Regions from separate parts of the Sporosarcina sp. GTC18466 genome, predicted to be linked through region 2. Evidence: a T-box and tRNA genes for the amino acid it is inferred to sense, from the RefSeq annotation. Region 2 holds a T-box; the other holds one or more tRNA genes.
What was found. A T-box is a leader RNA that pairs with one kind of tRNA and senses whether it is charged. The one in region 2 lies ahead of argS (arginine--tRNA ligase), so its partner is inferred to be a tRNA-Arg.

Region 1: it has a tRNA-Arg gene. The T-box ahead of argS (arginine--tRNA ligase) is inferred to sense a tRNA for this amino acid. The anticodon was not compared.

What each region holds. Positions count from the first base shown of each region.
Region 1 is NZ_AP044037.1:3,135,824-3,139,009, reverse strand. It holds gene ACZ5FK_RS15810 (TraR/DksA C4-type zinc finger protein) at 1-219, shown strand, start outside; tRNA gene ACZ5FK_RS15805 (tRNA-Glu) at 302-373, opposite strand; tRNA gene ACZ5FK_RS15800 (tRNA-Ser) at 377-467, opposite strand; tRNA gene ACZ5FK_RS15795 (tRNA-Asn) at 481-555, opposite strand; tRNA gene ACZ5FK_RS15790 (tRNA-Ile) at 557-633, opposite strand; tRNA gene ACZ5FK_RS15785 (tRNA-Gly) at 636-709, opposite strand; tRNA gene ACZ5FK_RS15780 (tRNA-Phe) at 717-789, opposite strand; tRNA gene ACZ5FK_RS15775 (tRNA-Asp) at 830-905, opposite strand; tRNA gene ACZ5FK_RS15770 (tRNA-Met) at 909-983, opposite strand; tRNA gene ACZ5FK_RS15765 (tRNA-Ser) at 1,067-1,159, opposite strand; tRNA gene ACZ5FK_RS15760 (tRNA-Ile) at 1,178-1,254, opposite strand; tRNA gene ACZ5FK_RS15755 (tRNA-Met) at 1,261-1,334, opposite strand; tRNA gene ACZ5FK_RS15750 (tRNA-Ala) at 1,366-1,441, opposite strand; tRNA gene ACZ5FK_RS15745 (tRNA-Pro) at 1,452-1,528, opposite strand; tRNA gene ACZ5FK_RS15740 (tRNA-Arg) at 1,548-1,624, opposite strand; tRNA gene ACZ5FK_RS15735 (tRNA-Leu) at 1,645-1,730, opposite strand; tRNA gene ACZ5FK_RS15730 (tRNA-Gly) at 1,736-1,810, opposite strand; tRNA gene ACZ5FK_RS15725 (tRNA-Leu) at 1,819-1,900, opposite strand; tRNA gene ACZ5FK_RS15720 (tRNA-Lys) at 1,911-1,986, opposite strand; tRNA gene ACZ5FK_RS15715 (tRNA-Thr) at 1,991-2,066, opposite strand; tRNA gene ACZ5FK_RS15710 (tRNA-Val) at 2,079-2,154, opposite strand; rRNA gene rrf (5S ribosomal RNA) at 2,163-2,278, opposite strand; rRNA gene ACZ5FK_RS15700 (23S ribosomal RNA) at 2,669-3,186, opposite strand, start outside.
Region 2 is NZ_AP044037.1:1,761,893-1,776,625, forward strand. It holds gene ACZ5FK_RS08495 (ribonucleoside-diphosphate reductase subunit alpha) at 1-360, opposite strand, end outside; gene ACZ5FK_RS08500 (erythromycin esterase family protein) at 749-1,987, opposite strand; gene ACZ5FK_RS08505 (betaine/proline/choline family ABC transporter ATP-binding protein) at 2,351-3,484, shown strand; gene ACZ5FK_RS08510 (ABC transporter permease) at 3,481-4,140, shown strand; gene ACZ5FK_RS08515 (glycine betaine ABC transporter substrate-binding protein) at 4,137-5,024, shown strand; T-box leader at 5,095-5,309, shown strand; gene argS (arginine--tRNA ligase) at 5,354-7,018, shown strand; gene ACZ5FK_RS08525 (methyl-accepting chemotaxis protein) at 7,060-9,168, opposite strand; gene ACZ5FK_RS08530 (alanine/glycine:cation symporter family protein) at 9,302-10,699, opposite strand; gene ACZ5FK_RS08535 (FtsX-like permease family protein) at 11,059-12,987, opposite strand; gene ACZ5FK_RS08540 (ABC transporter ATP-binding protein) at 12,971-13,744, opposite strand; gene ACZ5FK_RS08545 (sensor histidine kinase) at 13,849-14,733, opposite strand, start outside.

The DNA of each region.
Region 1 (3,186 bases), 1.4 Mb from region 2:
TACAATACATTGTATGAGGATGGAATAATAGACGGAGCCTCGGAAGAGTATGAAGAATTTACAGGAACCGATATTACCGGTGAAAACAGAGGATTTGTCCGCTCTTCAGAAGAAAAGGAATATGAAGAGGAACTGGATCAGGAAGGACTTGAATCTCCAATCGGCGATATCCCTTATCACGAGGGAGACAGCTATATTAACGATAAGGAAACAGAGTAATGCCTAAGCAAGGACCTGCCGCTTAGGCAATAAAGAGAAATAAAAAAAGCTGAACGGTTTATGCCGTTCAGCTTTTTTGGGATGACCCCTACGGGATTCGAACCCGTGTTACCGCCGTGAAAGGGCGGTGTCTTAACCGCTTGACCAAGGGGCCATATGGCGGAGAAGGAGGGATTCGAACCCTCGCGCCGCTTACGCGACCTACGCCCTTAGCAGGGGCGCCTCTTGAGCCTCTTGAGTACTTCCCCGTATTAAAAATGATGGCTCCGCAGGTAGGACTCGAACCTACGACCGATCGGTTAACAGCCGATTGCTCTACCACTGAGCTACTGCGGAATGGTGGGCCTAAGTGGACTCGAACCACCGACCTCACGCTTATCAGGCGTGCGCTCTAACCAGCTGAGCTATAGGCCCATTGGAGCGGGTGAAGGGAATCGAACCCTCATCATCAGCTTGGAAGGCTGAGGTTTTACCACTAAACTACACCCGCAGAAGAATGGCTCAGGACGGAATCGAACCGCCGACACAAGGATTTTCAGTCCTTTGCTCTACCGACTGAGCTACTGAGCCGTTTGTGCTGCATTTTCACTTCTATGTATAAAAGATGAAATGGCGGTCCCGACCGGGATCGAACCGGCGATCTCCTGCGTGACAGGCAGGCATGTTAACCGCTACACCACGGGACCATTTGGTTGCGGGGGCAGGATTTGAACCTGCGACCTTCGGGTTATGAGCCCGACGAGCTACCACTGCTCCACCCCGCGATAATAATATGAACTGCATGTAATTGCTAGCTTGATTGACAAGCACTTTCTTAGTATACCATATGCTGTTTCAAAAAGCAATATGGCGGAGGAAGAGGGATTCGAACCCCCGCGGGCTTTAACACCCCTGTCGGTTTTCAAGACCGATCCCTTCAGCCAGACTTGGGTATTCCTCCGTGATAATATTCAAATAGTGGTGGACCTTGCAGGACTCGAACCTGCGACCGGACGGTTATGAGCCGTCTGCTCTAACCAACTGAGCTAAAGGTCCTTTTGATAGCGGCGGAGGGAATCGAACCCACGACCTTACGGGTATGAACCGTACGCTCTAGCCAGCTGAGCTACGCCGCCGAAAGTACTTATAACTCTCAGTTATTATAAATGGTGGAGCCTAGCGGGATCGAACCGCTGACCTCCTGCGTGCAAGGCAGGCGCTCTCCCAGCTGAGCTAAGGCCCCATTTTGAAAGTGGTCGGGAAGACAGGATTCGAACCTGCGACCCCTTGGTCCCAAACCAAGTGCTCTACCAAGCTGAGCTACTTCCCGTAAAGTGATTGCTATGTAATGGCGCGCCCGGCAGAAGTCGAATCCACAACCTTCTGATCCGTAGTCAGACGCTCTATCCAATTGAGCTACGGGCGCTTGATCCTAACTGGTTCTGATGCCGAGGACCGGAATCGAACCGGTACGGTAGTCACCTACCGCAGGATTTTAAGTCCTGTGCGTCTGCCAGTTCCGCCACCCCGGCAAAATTGGAGCGGAAGACGGGATTCGAACCCGCGACCCCGACCTTGGCAAGGTCGTATTCTACCACTGAACTACTTCCGCGTATAAAGTGCGGGTGAAGGGAGTCGAACCCCCACGCCTTGCGGCACTAGATCCTAAGTCTAGCGTGTCTGCCAGTTCCACCACACCCGCATGATTAAAATGGTGAGCCATGCAGGATTCGAACCTGCGACCCTCTGATTAAAAGTCAGATGCTCTACCAACTGAGCTAATGGCTCTTAGTGGTGCCGGCGAAAGGACTTGAACCCTCAACCTACTGATTACAAGTCAGTTGCTCTACCAGTTGAGCTACACCGGCACATAAGATATATGGTGGAGGATGACGGGTTCGAACCGCCGACCCCCTGCTTGTAAGGCAGGTGCTCTCCCAGCTGAGCTAATCCTCCGTATATAAGCCTGGCGACGTCCTACTCTCACAGGGGGAAGCCCCCTACTACCATCGGCGCTGAAGAACTTAACTTCCGTGTTCGGTATGGGAACGGGTGTGACCTCTTCGCCATCATTACCAGACTTGTACTTCTTTTGAAGACATTACTTATTATATCATCTCTTTAGAGATTTACAAGCACTTTTTTTAGTGAAAAGAGCTTTTTTTGAATGAATTGCTCATTCAAAACCGGATAGAAGTGACATTGGGTAACGTAATCAACGTACTATTGTAACTGTCCAGCCTCAGCGGCCAGTCGCTCGGGTCACAAGCCGTCTCGGCTGCGCGGCAGAAAGCGCCGCTTCGCCAATCCGTCTTGTGCCTGTCGCGCCTTGGCGGCCGCTTCGGCATTTCTTGTGTCCAGCTTCAACTCCCAGTCGCTCGGGGTCATAAGCCATCCTGCTCCGGTGGCTTTCGCCACTTCCGCAGGCTGTCTTATGCCTGTCGCGCCTAAACGGTCGTCTCCGCTTTTCTTGGTTAAGTCCTCGATCGATTAGTATCCGTCAGCTGCACGTGTCGCCACGCTTCCACCCCGGACCTATCCACCTCATCATCTTTGAGGGATCTTACTTACAGAAGTAAAGGGAAATCTCATCTCGAGGGGGGCTTCATGCTTAGATGCTTTCAGCATTTATCCCGTCCACACATAGCTACCCAGCGATGCCCTTGGCAGAACAACTGGTACACCAGCGGTGTGTCCATCCCGGTCCTCTCGTACTAAGGACAGCTCCTCTCAAATTTCCTGCGCCCGCGACGGATAGGGACCGAACTGTCTCACGACGTTCTGAACCCAGCTCGCGTACCGCTTTAATGGGCGAACAGCCCAACCCTTGGGACCGACTACAGCCCCAGGATGCGATGAGCCGACATCGAGGTGCCAAACCTCCCCGTCGATGTGGACTCTTGGGGGAGATAAGCCTGTTATCCCCGGGGTAGCTTTTATCCGTTGAGCGATGGCCCTTCCATGCGGAACCACCGGATCACTAAGCCC
Region 2 (14,733 bases):
GTCTTCTTTCGAATATGCATCGATAAGGTCCGCCGTGTAGAGGCCTTCGCCGACAAGGCGATGAACGTGACCTGCGAAATCCGTATACACTTCCTTGCCGCGGATGGAGCGCTGCTGCTCATATACGGAATCAAGATAAATGCGGGAAGCGACAAATGTCCAATGCGTCGATGCTTCGTCAATCTGGCTGAGTGCCTCAAGGATCATCGCTTTCGTCCAGCTCTCCTTGCTGCCTTCCGGGTTGCGCTCCTGCCATTTTGCACTCGCTTCAAGAAGCGGAGCAATCCTGCTTTCACCGAATTCCTCCTTCAATCGTCCTACAATGTCATTTACTGTCGTTTTTTCACGAATCAACGTCATGCCTCATGGCTCCTCTCGTGGAATTTATTATAATAGCGATGCCCTTATTGATAGAGGGCGATCGCAGGGTCTCATGGATAATTGGGTATTATACAGAGCTTGCAGGGGTTCAAATCCACTCATCTCCGCCATCAAGCTGCATTGAGCCGCCTGGCGGGCTAACACTACATATAGTGTCTTATGTACTCTTACTACCCTAACATGTTGTGTTCTAATCGTCTAGGGGCTAAAAGATTAAATTACGTTGTCAAGTTTTTCGACCTGAAAATCAGGGAATGGAAAAAGCGGCCGTCGGAACGGCCGCTCGCTACTTCCATTATAGGACTTTGCCATCACGGTGTGAATAAAGACGGCCCAACACATAATATTCTATCTTTCGACACGGCCATCAAAACGGTTCAAGTGCGGAAGACCGGTCGATAAAAATGAATGAATCATACCGGCTGCCGACTTTTGATGGGACGAAATTCCCATACGCTTCAAACTCCGGATTATAGACGACGCCGATCGCCCGGTGCCCAATCCATTCATTGAACAGTTGCCGGTTTTCATCTGTGAACAGCAGAACCTTATCCTCCGCTCCCGCCGCATGCATCTGCCCTTCCCATGTATTCAGCCTGGCGGGCGGGATCGTCATCCGCTCAAACTGCGCGTCCCAGCTTTCCCCTGCAATGACTTCCCCTTCGTATGTTCCGAATCCGATTGCGTACGTTTTGTCCTTGCCATACTGCTCCCGGATCAGCTGACCCACATTGATCATGCCTTCATCCTTCATGGACGTTGCGGACGCATCACCGATATGGGTGTTATGCTCCCAAACGATCAATTTTGCGCCGTTATGATAGTTTTTGAGTTCCTTGATCGCTTCGACCATATGAAGGTCACGGGTATTCCAAGAGACGGCGTCATCCTGAAGCATCTCCCGATAATACGCCTCCGCATTTTTAGCGACCAGTGCATTCATGACCACATTCAGGTCTGCCTCGTGTTCGCTTCCATACCTTTCTTCATTCCCCCGGATGGATGACAGCAGTTTGGACACTTCCCCGATGCACTCATCCGTGAAATGGGCCGTCGATAAGGCATAGTGTTCCGGCATCCGGTTGTATGGCTCGAAACAGGAGAACGCTTTTTTCGCAAGATCCAGGTCGGCTCCGTACTGCGGATTTTCTGAAAGGAAGCCGAGCAGTTCATCGATGGATTCGTACAGACTATACATATCAATGCCATAGAAACCGGCTTTTTGCCTCGCAGTTTTGTTGTAGTCTTTCATCCATTCGACAAAATTCGCGACCGTCATGTTCCGCCACATCCACTCCGGCCAGCGGTTAAACGACTCTTGCAGCACGTCCCGCGCGGAACCGCCGTCGCCATACCCTTTCACATACCGGTTGACCTCTTCGGCGGCCGGCCAGTCGCCTTCCACGGCAACAGCGGTGAAACCATGTTCCTCGATCAGCCGTTTCGAAAGCTCCGCCCGGATTTCGTAGAACTCTTTCGTCCCGTGCGTCGCCTCGCCGATCATCACCACTTCCGCATCCGAAGCCGCTTGGACCACTTTAGCGAGCGACGTTTCATCCAGCGGCAGTCCATGTTCCCCGATCGCCGCCCTCATTTTCTTCGACATTCCTGTCACTCCTCTCTACTTGTAGCATACCCAGGAGAGTGGCGGGAAAACGGCGTAGAGAGGTTATCACCGCCTGGAGCCTGTTTATCACCGCTTAGAAGGAGTTTATCACCGGATAAAGCTGCTTTATCACCGGCTGGGAAGAGTTTATCACCGGGTAGATTGAATTTATCACCACACGGGTGCAATTCATGAAATTCAGAAGAATAGCTGCATCTTTCACTGAATATGGTATACTAGTAAATAGAGACACGGCTTCCGGACTTTTCGGAAACCGGAATGTCTTACTTTTTTTGCCGATATTTGATTTTTTCACTCTGATTTATCGGCAAAAAATATCATGAAAAATATTAGGAGGTATGTATGCTTACGTTTCAGAATGTCAGCAAGGTGTATGAAGACGGTTTCAAGGCGGTCGATTCGATCAGTCTTGAGATTGCGAAAGGTGAACTGCTTGTACTCATCGGACCGAGTGGTTCAGGAAAGTCAACAACGATGAAAATGATCAATCGGATGCAACCGCATACAAGCGGGACTATTCTGATTGACGGGAAAGACAATAATTCATATGTAGCGTCGGAGCTGCGGCGGAGCATTGGATATGTCATCCAGCAGATCGGCTTGTTTCCGCACTATACGATTGAAAAAAACATTGCGACGGTTCCCCAGCTGAATGGATGGGACCCAGCGGCAATCAAAGCCCGGGTGAAGGAACTTCTGAACTTGGTCGGACTGGACCCTGCCGTTTATGCGGGACGCTATCCGAAAGAACTCTCCGGAGGCCAGCAGCAGCGGGTCGGCATTGCACGCGCCCTTGCTTCGAACCCGGACATCATCTTGATGGATGAGCCCTTCAGTGCGCTCGATCCCATTACTAGAGAACAATTGCAGGGAGAACTTATTTCACTGCATAAAAAATTGAATAAGACGATCATTTTCGTAACGCATGACATGGATGAGGCACTCAAAATGGGCGACCGGATCGCCATTATGAAAGACGGAAAGCTACTTCAGTTGGACACTCCAGAAAAGCTGCTTCATGAACCCGCCCACGGCTTCGTCGAAGAATTCATCGGGAAACACCGGATCATCCAGAACCCAGAACTGATGCCGGTCCAGGATATCATGTCGGAGTCGGTCATCACGGCTCTTCCCCAATCTTCTCCTGAAAAAGCGATCAACCATATCCGTCAAAAGAAGATTACCGATCTCATCATCGTGAATGAAGAAAAGGAATTGCTCGGCATCGTGTCTGCCTACGATGTCATCAAAAAAATGGCATCCATCCAAATGATTGAAGAGGTCATGCTGCCAGTGAATCATTACTTGCAGACCACTTCTTCCGCCAAAGATGCAATCATCATGATGGAAGAATCGCCGTTCGGCCTCTTGCCTGTCGTTGATGAGAATCAGCGAGTGACAGGACTTGTGACACGCGGATCCTTATTATCCGCCCTCTCCAGCCAATGGACGGAAGCAGAGGTGGTCGCCATATGAATAACATGTCCATCTGGAGCCAATTGGTGGATCAGTCCCAAATGCGCTGGAAGGAAGTGCTGGAGGCGACGTCCGTGCATATCCAGCTCGTGTTCTTCTCTATGCTGATCGCCATCGTCCTGGGCGTCTTTCTAGGCATCCTTGTTACAAGGGTCCCGCAACTGCGCACCATCGTGCTTGGAGGGACCGGAGTCATGCAGACGATTCCGAGCCTCGCCCTGCTCGGCTTCATGATCCCTATTTTCGGGATCGGCGTCAAAACAGCCATCGCCGCTCTTTTCCTCTATTCGCTGCTGCCGATCGCCCGCAACACGTACGCGGGGATCAGTGACGTCGACCCGGCAACGCGGGAGGCGGCCAAAGGGATGGGAATGACCAGTGCGCAAATCCTGTTCAAAGTGGAATTGCCGCTCGCCATCCCGGTCATCATGGCCGGCATCCGGACTGCTGCCGTCATCAACGTCGGTAATGCGACACTGGCAGCTTTCATCGGTGCTGGCGGGCTCGGGGACTTCATCTTCCTCGGCATCACACGCGGCATTGACGGGTTGATCCTGCTCGGCGCCATCCCGGCTGCATTGCTCGCAATCTTGCTCGAGGTGTTCTTCAGTTCCGTGGAACGCTGGACGACGCCGAAAGGGCTGAAAACGGAATGAGGAAAACCATCCTGTTCTTCCTGACCCTCGGCATGGCGATGGTCCTGCTGTCCGGCTGCATCTTCAACGAGAAGGACTCTTTAGTGTTAGGATCCCGCAACAATACAGAGAGTATCATCCTATCCCATATCATGGGGGAATTGATTGAGCAGAAATCCGACATCAACGTCATGTACAAAGAGAATCTTGGAGGATCGAATGTTGTCTGGAATGCGGTGAAAAATGGATTGATCGACGTCGTCCCGGACTACACGGGAACCATTGTCGTCAATTACTATCATGAGGAGCCGGGCGACGCAGATGAGACACTGGCCCTGACAAGAGAGCTCGTAGACGGTGACGGAGTGATCGCCTTCAATACATTCGGCTTCAACAACACCTATACGCTCGCGCTCGACGAATCGAAAGCCGAGGAACTGGGCGTGGTGACGTTCAGCGATTTTGCAAAGCACTCACAGGATTTCAGGCTTGGCGCCGTCTTTGAATTCATCGACCGTCCCGATGGACTTCCCGGTTTCCAGAAAGAGTATGGACTGAAGTTCAAGAACGTCAAAGGAATGGATCACGGGATCATGTATCGCTCCATCAACGCGGATGAAGTGGATGTCATCAATTCCTACACGACAGACGGGCAGCTTCAGGAATTCGATTTGCGCGTCCTTGAAGATGACAAGTCCTATTTCCCTCCGTATCACGCCCTCCCGCTCGTCCGGAAGGAGACATTGGAGGAATATCCGGAAGTCGAAGGCATCCTGCGGCAGCTGGAAGGCCAGATTGACGAAGAGGCCATGCAGAAGATGAATGCCAAAGTCGATAACGACGGCATGATGGTGGAACGGGTCGCAAAGGAATTCCTCATTGAAAAAGGGTTGATCGAAGGGTAAGCAGGCTGCGGGGAAACTGATGAGGCATTTGCCCATTGACATCCGGCCTCCCCCTTTGCTACACTCAGTCTCAATATCGTTGACGAAGAGAGTAATGCTCTTTCTTTCCTGATAGCGAGCCGGGGATGGTGGAAGCCTGGCGGAAATGGATGCATGAAACGCACTTCCGAGATGCTTTTTCGAACTGCAGTAGGAAAAGCCGGTGTCTCGCCGTTAGGAGGAAGACGGCCTCTTCAAGCAAGGGGCAATTTGAGTGGTACCGCGGAACGAGCTTCCGTCTCATTGAATTGAGACGGGAGCTTTTTTGTATTTCGGAGGAGGATGTCGGAATGAAAAAGATGATTGTCGAAGCGCTGGCGCCGGTTTGCCCGGTCGCTGTCTCAGAGCAGATGATTGAACGGCCGCAGCACGCAGAGATGGGCGATTTCGCGCTGCCCTGTTTTCCCTTCGCAAAGGAGCTGCGCAAGTCTCCCGCTTTAATCGCACAGGAAATTGCAGCTAGTGTGAAGCACCCTGCCATCCAGAAAGCAGAGGCGGCTGGGGGCTATGTGAACTTGTTTCTAAACCGAGGGCAGATGGCAGAACCGGTTATTGAAGAGATCCTGAGTAAGCAAGACGGCTTCGGGTCGGCAAATATCGGCAATGGGGGCGTTGTCACGATCGATATGTCGTCGCCGAATATCGCGAAGCCATTTTCAATGGGCCATTTGCGCTCGACGATCATCGGGAACTCAATCGCTTTATTGCTCGAAAAGACCGGCTACCGCCCCGTGAAGATCAATTACATTGGTGACTGGGGCACGCAGTTCGGCAAGCTGCTGACTGCTTACCGGAAATGGGGCAGCCAGGCAGAGGTCGAGCAGGCGCCGATCGAGACGCTGCTCAAGCTGTACATCCAGTTCCATGAAGAAGCGGAAACAGATCCGTCCTTGAACGATGAAGGCCGTGCCGCTTTCAAGTCGCTGGAAGATGGAGATGCGGAGGCTCTTGCGCTGTGGAAATGGTTCAAGGAGGAGTCGCTGAAGGAATTCCAGCGGATCTATGAGCTCCTCGGCGTATCGTTTGATTCGTATAACGGCGAAGCGTACTACAATGACAAAATGGGGCCGGTCGTCGAAGAGCTGGAAGAGAAAGATCTGCTGTCCGAATCAGATGGCGCCCGCGTCGTGGATCTCGGCGATTCGATGCCGCCCTGCCTGATCACCAAGTCGGACGGCGCCACACTGTATGCAACGCGGGATCTCGCCGCTGCGATCGACCGGAAGCGCACGTATGACTTCGTCAAATCGATCTATGTCGTCGGCAACGAGCAGAGCCTTCATTTTACACAGTTGAAGCAAGTGCTCGGCAAGATGGGCTATGAATGGGCGGATGCGATCGAACATGTACCGTTTGGCCTGATCCTGAAAGACGGCAAGAAGATGTCGACGCGGAAAGGGAAGATCGTCTTACTGGAAGAAGTGCTGAACGAGGCAATCGAGCTAGCGAAGCAAAACATCGAGGCGAAAAACCCGAATCTCGCCGACAAGGAGCATGTGGCAAAAGCAGTCGGCGTCGGTGCGATCCTGTTCAGCGACCTGAAGCAGCACCGCAAGCATGACATCGAGTTCGATCTTGCCAAAATGCTGCAGACGGAAGGCGAGACGGGACCTTATTTGCAGTATACATGCGCGCGTGCCCACTCGATTTTGCGAAAAGCAGGCACAAAAGGTAATTTCCAAGCAGAAGGTGTCAATGACCTGGAGTGGGAGATCGTTAAGCAGCTTGAACAATTTCCGCAAGCAATCGGCCGGGCTGCATCAGAGCTCGATCCATCCATCGTCGCCCGATTTGCGATCGACCTCGCCCAGTCATTCAATTCCTTCTATGGCAATGTCCATATCTTGTCCGATTCCGCCAACCAATCGTTCCGGCTGGCATTGGTCGAAGCGGTCGCGACCGTGCTCGCCGAATCAATGCGGCTGCTCGGCATGCAGGCGCCTGAAGAGATGTGAAAAAGAGCCTGCCCGTCAGTTGATGGGCAGGCTCTTCGTCGTCAGTCCGCTTGCAAAGTGAAGCGGTCGACGATCTCCTGGAGTTCATTTGCAATATTCTTCATGCGTGTCGTGGAATCCGCGACACGTTCGAGTTCCGTCTGCTGGGCGACAGAGGATGCGCTCACCTGCTCGGCGGAGGCAGCGGTCTCTTCCGAAACAGCGGAGACGCTTTGGATGGACATCATCGCTTCATCTTTGTTCGTCAGCATTTGCGTAAGCTCTTCATTCAGCTTGGCGATTGCCTTGCTCATTTTGCCGGTCAGCTCCGCGTTCTGCTCGAATGCCTCTTCCGTGCTTGTGAACGATGCATTGATGCCTTCCCGTGTCTTGAGGTTCGATTCGACGACAGCGACAGTCTGCCTGGACTCTTCCAGGATTTCGCTGACGGTCTGCTGGATCACTTCCGTCTCGACGCGCGACTGCTCAGCAAGTTTCCGCACCTCTTCCGCAACGACCGCGAAACCTTTGCCATGCTCCCCGGCGCGCGCCGCTTCAATGCTTGCGTTCAGCGCAAGCAAATTCGTCTGCGCGGTGATGTCGTGGATCGATGTAATCACTTGGTTGATCGCTTCGATGCGGTTCGACAAGGCATCCATCTGGGCCTGCACCTTGGCATTCATCTCGTTCGCGGACTCATTGTGATTCCGCAGCGTCGCAATTTCATGCATGCCGTTCTCCGTCGACTCGACCGTCATCCGGGACAGCTCATCCATGTTTTCAGCGAGGCACGACAGTTCGTTGATCTGTTCCGCGAGATCTGCCATGATCCGGCTCGTCTCCTCGGTATCTTCCGACTGCTTGGAAGCGCCTTGCGCAATTTCGTTCGTCGCCAGCGACACTTCCTCGCTGGATGCCACAATCTCTTCGAATGCATGATGGACGCGGCCAGACGACTCATTCAGTTCCGCGGAGGAGCCTTTCACCGCATGCAGCGCTTCGTTCGTCTGGCGCAGCATATCGTTGTAGGCGCTAGCGACTGCTCCGATTTCATCGTTCTTCAAATACCGGGCGTCCACGTAATCGGTCATATCGCCGGAAGCGGCCTGCTCGATCGAAGACTTGATCACCGACAGGGGCTTCAGCTGCCTGTAGATGAACCAGCCCGTCACACCGGCCATGACCGCAATCATGACGAGGCCAGCGATGATGGTCGTCCAGAGGATCGTATTGAATGTAGATAGGATTTGCGACTGCGGCAATACAGTTTGCACGGCCCATACCTCATCTATATCGGTCATCGAAATCGGTGCAATCGCGTTGAATGACAGCTCCCCGAGACTCTGGGAATTGACATACAGTGTGCCGATCTCGTGGCTGTCGATCTTCTCTTTCACCGGCTGCCAGTCGATGGCGTCTTTCATATTGGACCCGTTCATTCCCGGTTTGATGCTGTTGGCGGTGACAACTCCGCGATCCGTGATGATTGCCGCATAGCCGCCATCCGGTTTGATCGTCTGCGTCAGATCATTCATGAAGTCGATCGAAATATCCGTCGTCAAGACGCCAAAGAACTGGCCTGATCCGTCAATCAGCGGCACCGAAATCGTCGTCATCTGGATTGTCGTGCCGCCTAAATCATAATCATACGGTTCCGTCATGACAGCCCGCTTTTCATTTTTCGGAATCAAATACCAATCCCCTTCGCCCTCGCTCTCATATCCGCTGAGTGCTTCGACTTCCACGGTCGAATCGGTCTCATACAAATAGGGGATGAACCGGTCAGCCGCGTCGGTCAGGCTGTTGCGGGACAAGCCGTCCAAGGGAATTGAGCCTTTCTCGAAAACGGCCGCCATGCCGATGGCGTCTTCATTCCCTTTCAGATTGGCTGTAATGACGCTGATCACTTCGTCAGGCGTCAGGTCGCCGCTTGCGCTCAATGTCTCAAACATGCGTTTCGTCGTCCGCAGCATTTCATTCGTCTTGTTAAAACGCTCACTTAACAGCGTCGCGTTGTAGCGCGTGTTCTCCATCGCGAAGTCTTCGGCATCATCAATGCTGCTGGCACGCAGAATCGTGCTGGTCGCGGCGGCATAGATGACGAACAGCACAACAAATAGGCCGATGATGATTGCGGAGAGCTTCCGCGCGATGCTCTTTTGCTTCTTCAATAGGTGTAACCTCCCAAAAGTCCATATACTTTTTATATCGGAAGACCTAGCCCTTTTTATAGTTATTCTAAGAAAACAACCATTAAAAAAGCATTCCGAATAGTGGAATGCTTTTGGTGTATATACATTTCAGTTACCGCCGTTCATCCTCCCAGCACTCCGCCCCTTTTAGGCCCGGCACGGATTTCGCTTTGAAAACAGGATTCTTGCCGGCTTTGCGCTGCCTCGTGAAGTCATCCAGCACCTTGAAGGCGACCCGGCCAAGGACAAGGATGACTGCAAGGTTGAGCACGGCCATCAAGCCCATGAACAGATCCGCCATATCCCAGACGACCTGCACCTTCGCCATCGCGCCGAACATGACCATCGCAAGCACCAGGATCCGGTAGACCGACATCCATGCTTTATGGGCATTGATGAATTCGATGTTCGTCTCGCCATAATAGTAATTGCCTATGATGGAGCTGAAGGCGAAGAACAGGATTGCGATCGCGACAAAATACGGCGCCCATGAGCCGACATGCTCGGCAAATGAGGATTGTGTCAACAGGATACCGCTCTCCTCCCCTTTGTCATAGAGGCCCGCCAGAATGATGATGAACGCCGTCGCCGAACAGATGATGATCGTATCGAAGAACACGCCGAGACTCTGAACAAGACCCTGCTTCGCGGGATGCGACACATTCGCCGTCGCCGCCGCGTTCGGCACACTACCCATACCGGCTTCGTTCGAGAACAGCCCGCGCCGCACGCCTTGCATCATTGCAGCGCCGATACCGCCGCCCGCCATCTCCTTAATGCCGAACGCATGCTCAAAGATTAGCGCGATCATGCCTGGAATTTCCTTGATATTGACGATCAGCACGAACAACGCGATGAGCAGATAGAACACCGCCATGACCGGCACAATCGCCTGCGTCACTTTGACAATCCGCTTCACGCCGCCGAAAATGATGATGGCCGTCAAGACGACAAGGAGCAGCCCGACAAGCCAGAACGGAATATTGAACACATCATGGAATGACTGGCTGATCGTGTTGGACTGCACTGCATTGAAGATGAATCCAAAGCAGAGCGTCAGCAAAATCGCGAATACGATTCCGAGCTTCCGCATGCCAAGCGCCTTCTGCATGTAATACGCCGGTCCGCCGCGGAACGTGTCGCCGTCGCGCACCTTGTACACTTGCGCCAGCGTACTCTCAACGAATGCCGTCGCCATACCGATGATCGCGATGACCCACATCCAGAACACCGCCCCGGGACCGCCGATGCCGATCGCAAGCGCGACCCCCGTCACATTCCCCGTACCGACACGCGACGCTGCACTGATCGTGAACGCCTGGAACGCCGACACGCCATCATTGCTGTCCTTCTTCTCCGTAATCAGCCGGAACATCTCGCCAAACAGCCGGAACTGCACAAACTTCGTCCGGAAGGTGAAATAAAACCCGATCAACAATAAGAATCCGATCAATATGTACGTCCAAATGAAATTATTCGCTGGTCCAACCAGCCACTCGAGCACCTTCACATGATCCACTCCCCTTCTAACTAAATACATACACTAGGTCTTTACCCGGACAGCCCCGTTTCATACATCATCTTGCGAATTACTGCGTTACTTGATTAAAGAAGTTTATCATTTTGAGACGGTGGCATCAATGGAAGGATCTAGGGGGAAGACGCTTTTGGCGCAGTTATCACCGGGTGGGCGTCAGTTATCACCGGGTAATCAGCGGTTATCACCGGCTAGCCAGGGTTTATCACCGGGTAAACGCACTTTATCACCGGGTAGCGTCAATTTATCACCGCTCGGCTACAATTCGGGCTTTCCTGGCTGATACAAATGAAAAAGCCGAGAGGATAGTTCCCCTCGGCCCGTTCCTTCTATCATAGTGCTTCATTCACCGTTCTCCGGTAGTAGCCGATGGTCAAGACGGCGAATACCAGGTAGATGAGGATGTACACGCCCATCGCGATGGCGGTGGGCAGTTTGATGTCTGAGATGAAGATGAACGACGCGGCTTTTACGGCGAAAATCGAGTGGGCCAGGCCGACAAGGAGCGGCAGGCCGAAGACAAACAGCTGCTTGCGCGTGACGCCTTTCATGATCTCAGGCACGGTGAAACCAAGCTGGCGTAATGTTCGGTAGCTGCGCTTCTCCTGCTCGGCTTCCGTCATCTGCTTGAAGTACAGGATGCTGCCCGTTGAGATCAGGAACACAAGGCCGAGGAAGCCGGCGATGAAGATAAGCAGGCCGTTGTCTTGCATCGAGCGCCTGTACTCTGCGTAGTAATCACGCGGCAGTTGCTCGAAGCGCAGCTCTTGCCGCAAGGCGGAGGCAGCGGCCATGTCATGCTTCTCATCCAGTACAAGCGCTGTGAATTGCATGGGTACAGCTGATCCATCCAGGCTCTCCGCAAGGTCCGCGAACACTCCTTCTTCCACTACGAGCTGCATGCCCGGCGCAGGGAAATTGAGGGCATTCCCGTTGCCCATCGCTTCCACTTGAACTTCCGCAGATTTCCCCCCGTCCGATGTGAGTCTAATCGGGAACGGCGTTTGGATGTCCCGGAGCATCCATTCAAGTGAAGCATCGTGAAGAACGGCAGCTCCGTCCTGTTCATGGAATCCGGCGGCATCCAATTCGGAGCGGTTCATGATCATCGTGCCCCATTCGTTGATGCTGCCTGCCATGAGAAGGTTCAAATCGCCACTGTCGATCGTCCCATTCATGTGAAGCATATTGAGCGGATGCGCAGAATAGCCGATGCCCTTCTCATCCAGCGCTTTTTCGTATGCGGAGAACTGCTGCATCTCCTGGTCATTCAAAGCATCCACCGTCATGAAGAACGGCATGATCTTCTGCGTATCTTTCTCCGTTGAATAATAAAGCGAGTAGGCACCCGCAATCATCGCCAGGGTGACCGCAGACATGACCGCAATGATTGTCAGCGAGTTCGCGTTGCCTTTCATCCGGTGCATGAGCGGCGCGATCGACAGGCTGCCAGTCAGGCCAAGATGCCCTTTTTTCCCTGTCCGCATGCGGTAGAGCGCATAACCGATCGTCACGCGGAACACCAAGTATGTTCCGAGGATGGTCGATGCAAGGACGACAAGCATGTTGACAAACAGCAGCTCATTCAGCATCCGGCCGGAGAGCCAATAGCCGAAGAGGATGAGTCCGACACCCAGCACGGCAAGCAGGGCGGAGATGCCGGTCTTCGGCTTCTTCGGCTGCTCGCCCGCCTTTTCCGCATTGAACAAGCCGAGCAGTGTGCTGCGGCGCACTTTGAAGATCATCTGCACGGTTGTGAGCAGAAGAAGCACCGCAAAGACGATTGCTGTCTGCACGACTGCGCTTGCCGAAAAGCTGAGGGTGATGTCACCTTCGAAGCCGACCAGCTTCATGAAGAGCAGAAGGAACAGCCGGGATACTGCCATGCCGATCAGGATGCCGGACAGCAAAGCGCCTGCGCCGAGAACGATGTTTTCCATGAACAGAAGGCGCGCGACAGCCCCTTTGGTTAAGCCGATCAGCTGATACAGTCCGATTTCCCGGCTCCGTCTGTTCAGGAAGATCGAGTTTGCATAGACGATAAAAATACCCGCGATAAAGATCAGCAGTATGCCTGCCGCCTTGAAGGAGGACGCCATATTGGCCGATGCGCCGGTCGCGTCCATGATCGCCGAATCATGCTGGAGCGTCGCAAACACGAAGTAGAGGACGACGCTGAAAATGAGAGCGAAAAAGTATAGATAGTAATGTTTGATGTTTTTCCGCATGCTGCGCAGCGCGAGATCAAAGAGCGTCAACACTGTCACCCCCGAGCACGCCTTGCACTTTCAGGATTTCCTGGAAGAAGGCCTGTCTCGTCTTATCGCCGCGGTACAGTTCGGTGTATAGCTTCCCGTCTTTCAAAAAGACGACGCGGCTGCAGTAGCTCGACGCGACCGGATCATGTGTCACCATCATGATCGTGACGCCTCGCTGCTCGTTGACATCTTCAAGCGTCCCAAGCAAAGCGGATGCCGATTTTGAATCAAGCGCGCCTGTCGGTTCATCCGCAAAGACGAGGGATGGCTTGTTGATGAGCGCCCGCGCGGCGGATGTCCGCTGCTTCTGACCACCCGACAATTCGTGTGGGTATTTATCCGCAAGGTCCTGGATCCCCAAAATGCCCGCGATGCTTTTGAACTGGTCCTCCGCCACGCGCTTGTGCATCTTGCCGAGCGAGACGGGCAGCAGGATGTTCTCCTTCACCGTCAGCGTATCGAGCAAGTTGTAATCTTGGAAAATGAACCCGAGCTGGTCGCGGCGGAATGCAGACAGCTCCCGGTCTTTCATCTTCGAAATATCTGCGTCGCCGATCCGGATGGAGCCTTCCGTCGTCCGGTCGATGGTCGCGAGAACGTTAAGAAGCGTCGTCTTTCCGGCACCCGACGAACCCATGATTCCGACGAATTCCCCTTCCATCACCCGGAGATCGATCCCTTTCAATACTTGTTGCACATTCCCGCGCGTCCCGAATGATTTGCGGACATTTTCCGCGTGCAGCACTGTTTTTCGTTCCATTTATAGTAGCCTCCCTGTTTTTTCGTACCCTCATCGTACACCCGGAGCGGCGCACGGGTCGTTCGAAGTTCATGACAAAACAGGGGTGCAATGTGACAATGTCGTCATGTTCGGGTCATGTCAAATTCATTTTCATGCGGAAACACGAGAACCATGCGGGTACCGATACCCTCTTCGGTTTCCGCTTGGATGCGGATATTCATCGTCTCCGCGATCCGTCTCGCCAGGTACAACCCGAGACCCGTCGCTGCGTTATGCAAGCGCCCGGTACCGCCCGTGAAGCCTTTGTCGAAGATCCGCGGCAGCTCATGGGAAGGAATTCCAGGACCTTCATCCTGGACGGACATCGTCATCCGCCCCGCTGTATCCGGTTTGACGGCAATCGTAATCATACCGTCTGGCGGACTGTATTTCACAGCGTTCGTCAGGAGCTGGCGGATAAGGAATCGGCTCCATTTCCGGTCTGTCAGCGCATCACCTGTCCCATCGATTTCGACGGCGATATTCTTTTCCAGGCACCACGACGCGAGTTCACGAACTTCCTCCATCGCCAGTTCCGCAAGGCTTGTCCGTTCAATGACAAAATCCGCCTCCATCGCCGGCAAGCGCGACATGTACAATTGCTGCTCGAGCAGCAGATGCAGCCGCAGCCAGTCCGACTCCAGCCTGCGCATCCGGGGATCGCTCCGGTGTGCGTCAATTGTCAATTTCATTGCGGTGAGCGGCGCCTTCATCTCATGCACCCATGACGCCATATAGTCGGCTTCCATCATACTGAGCGAGCGCTGATCGGATAGCTTCGCGGCATTTGAGTCAGCGGCATCGCGAAGCACTTCATTCACAAGACGCTCACTTTCGAAACTCGGCTGCGGGAGAGACTCCTGCCAGTCCGCCGTGAGATTTTCTTGGATGGTTCGGAGCGCACGCACATAAGCCGTCTCCGCTCGGTATCGCCAGGCGAAGAAGCCGGCGAACAGTATGAGCAGCAG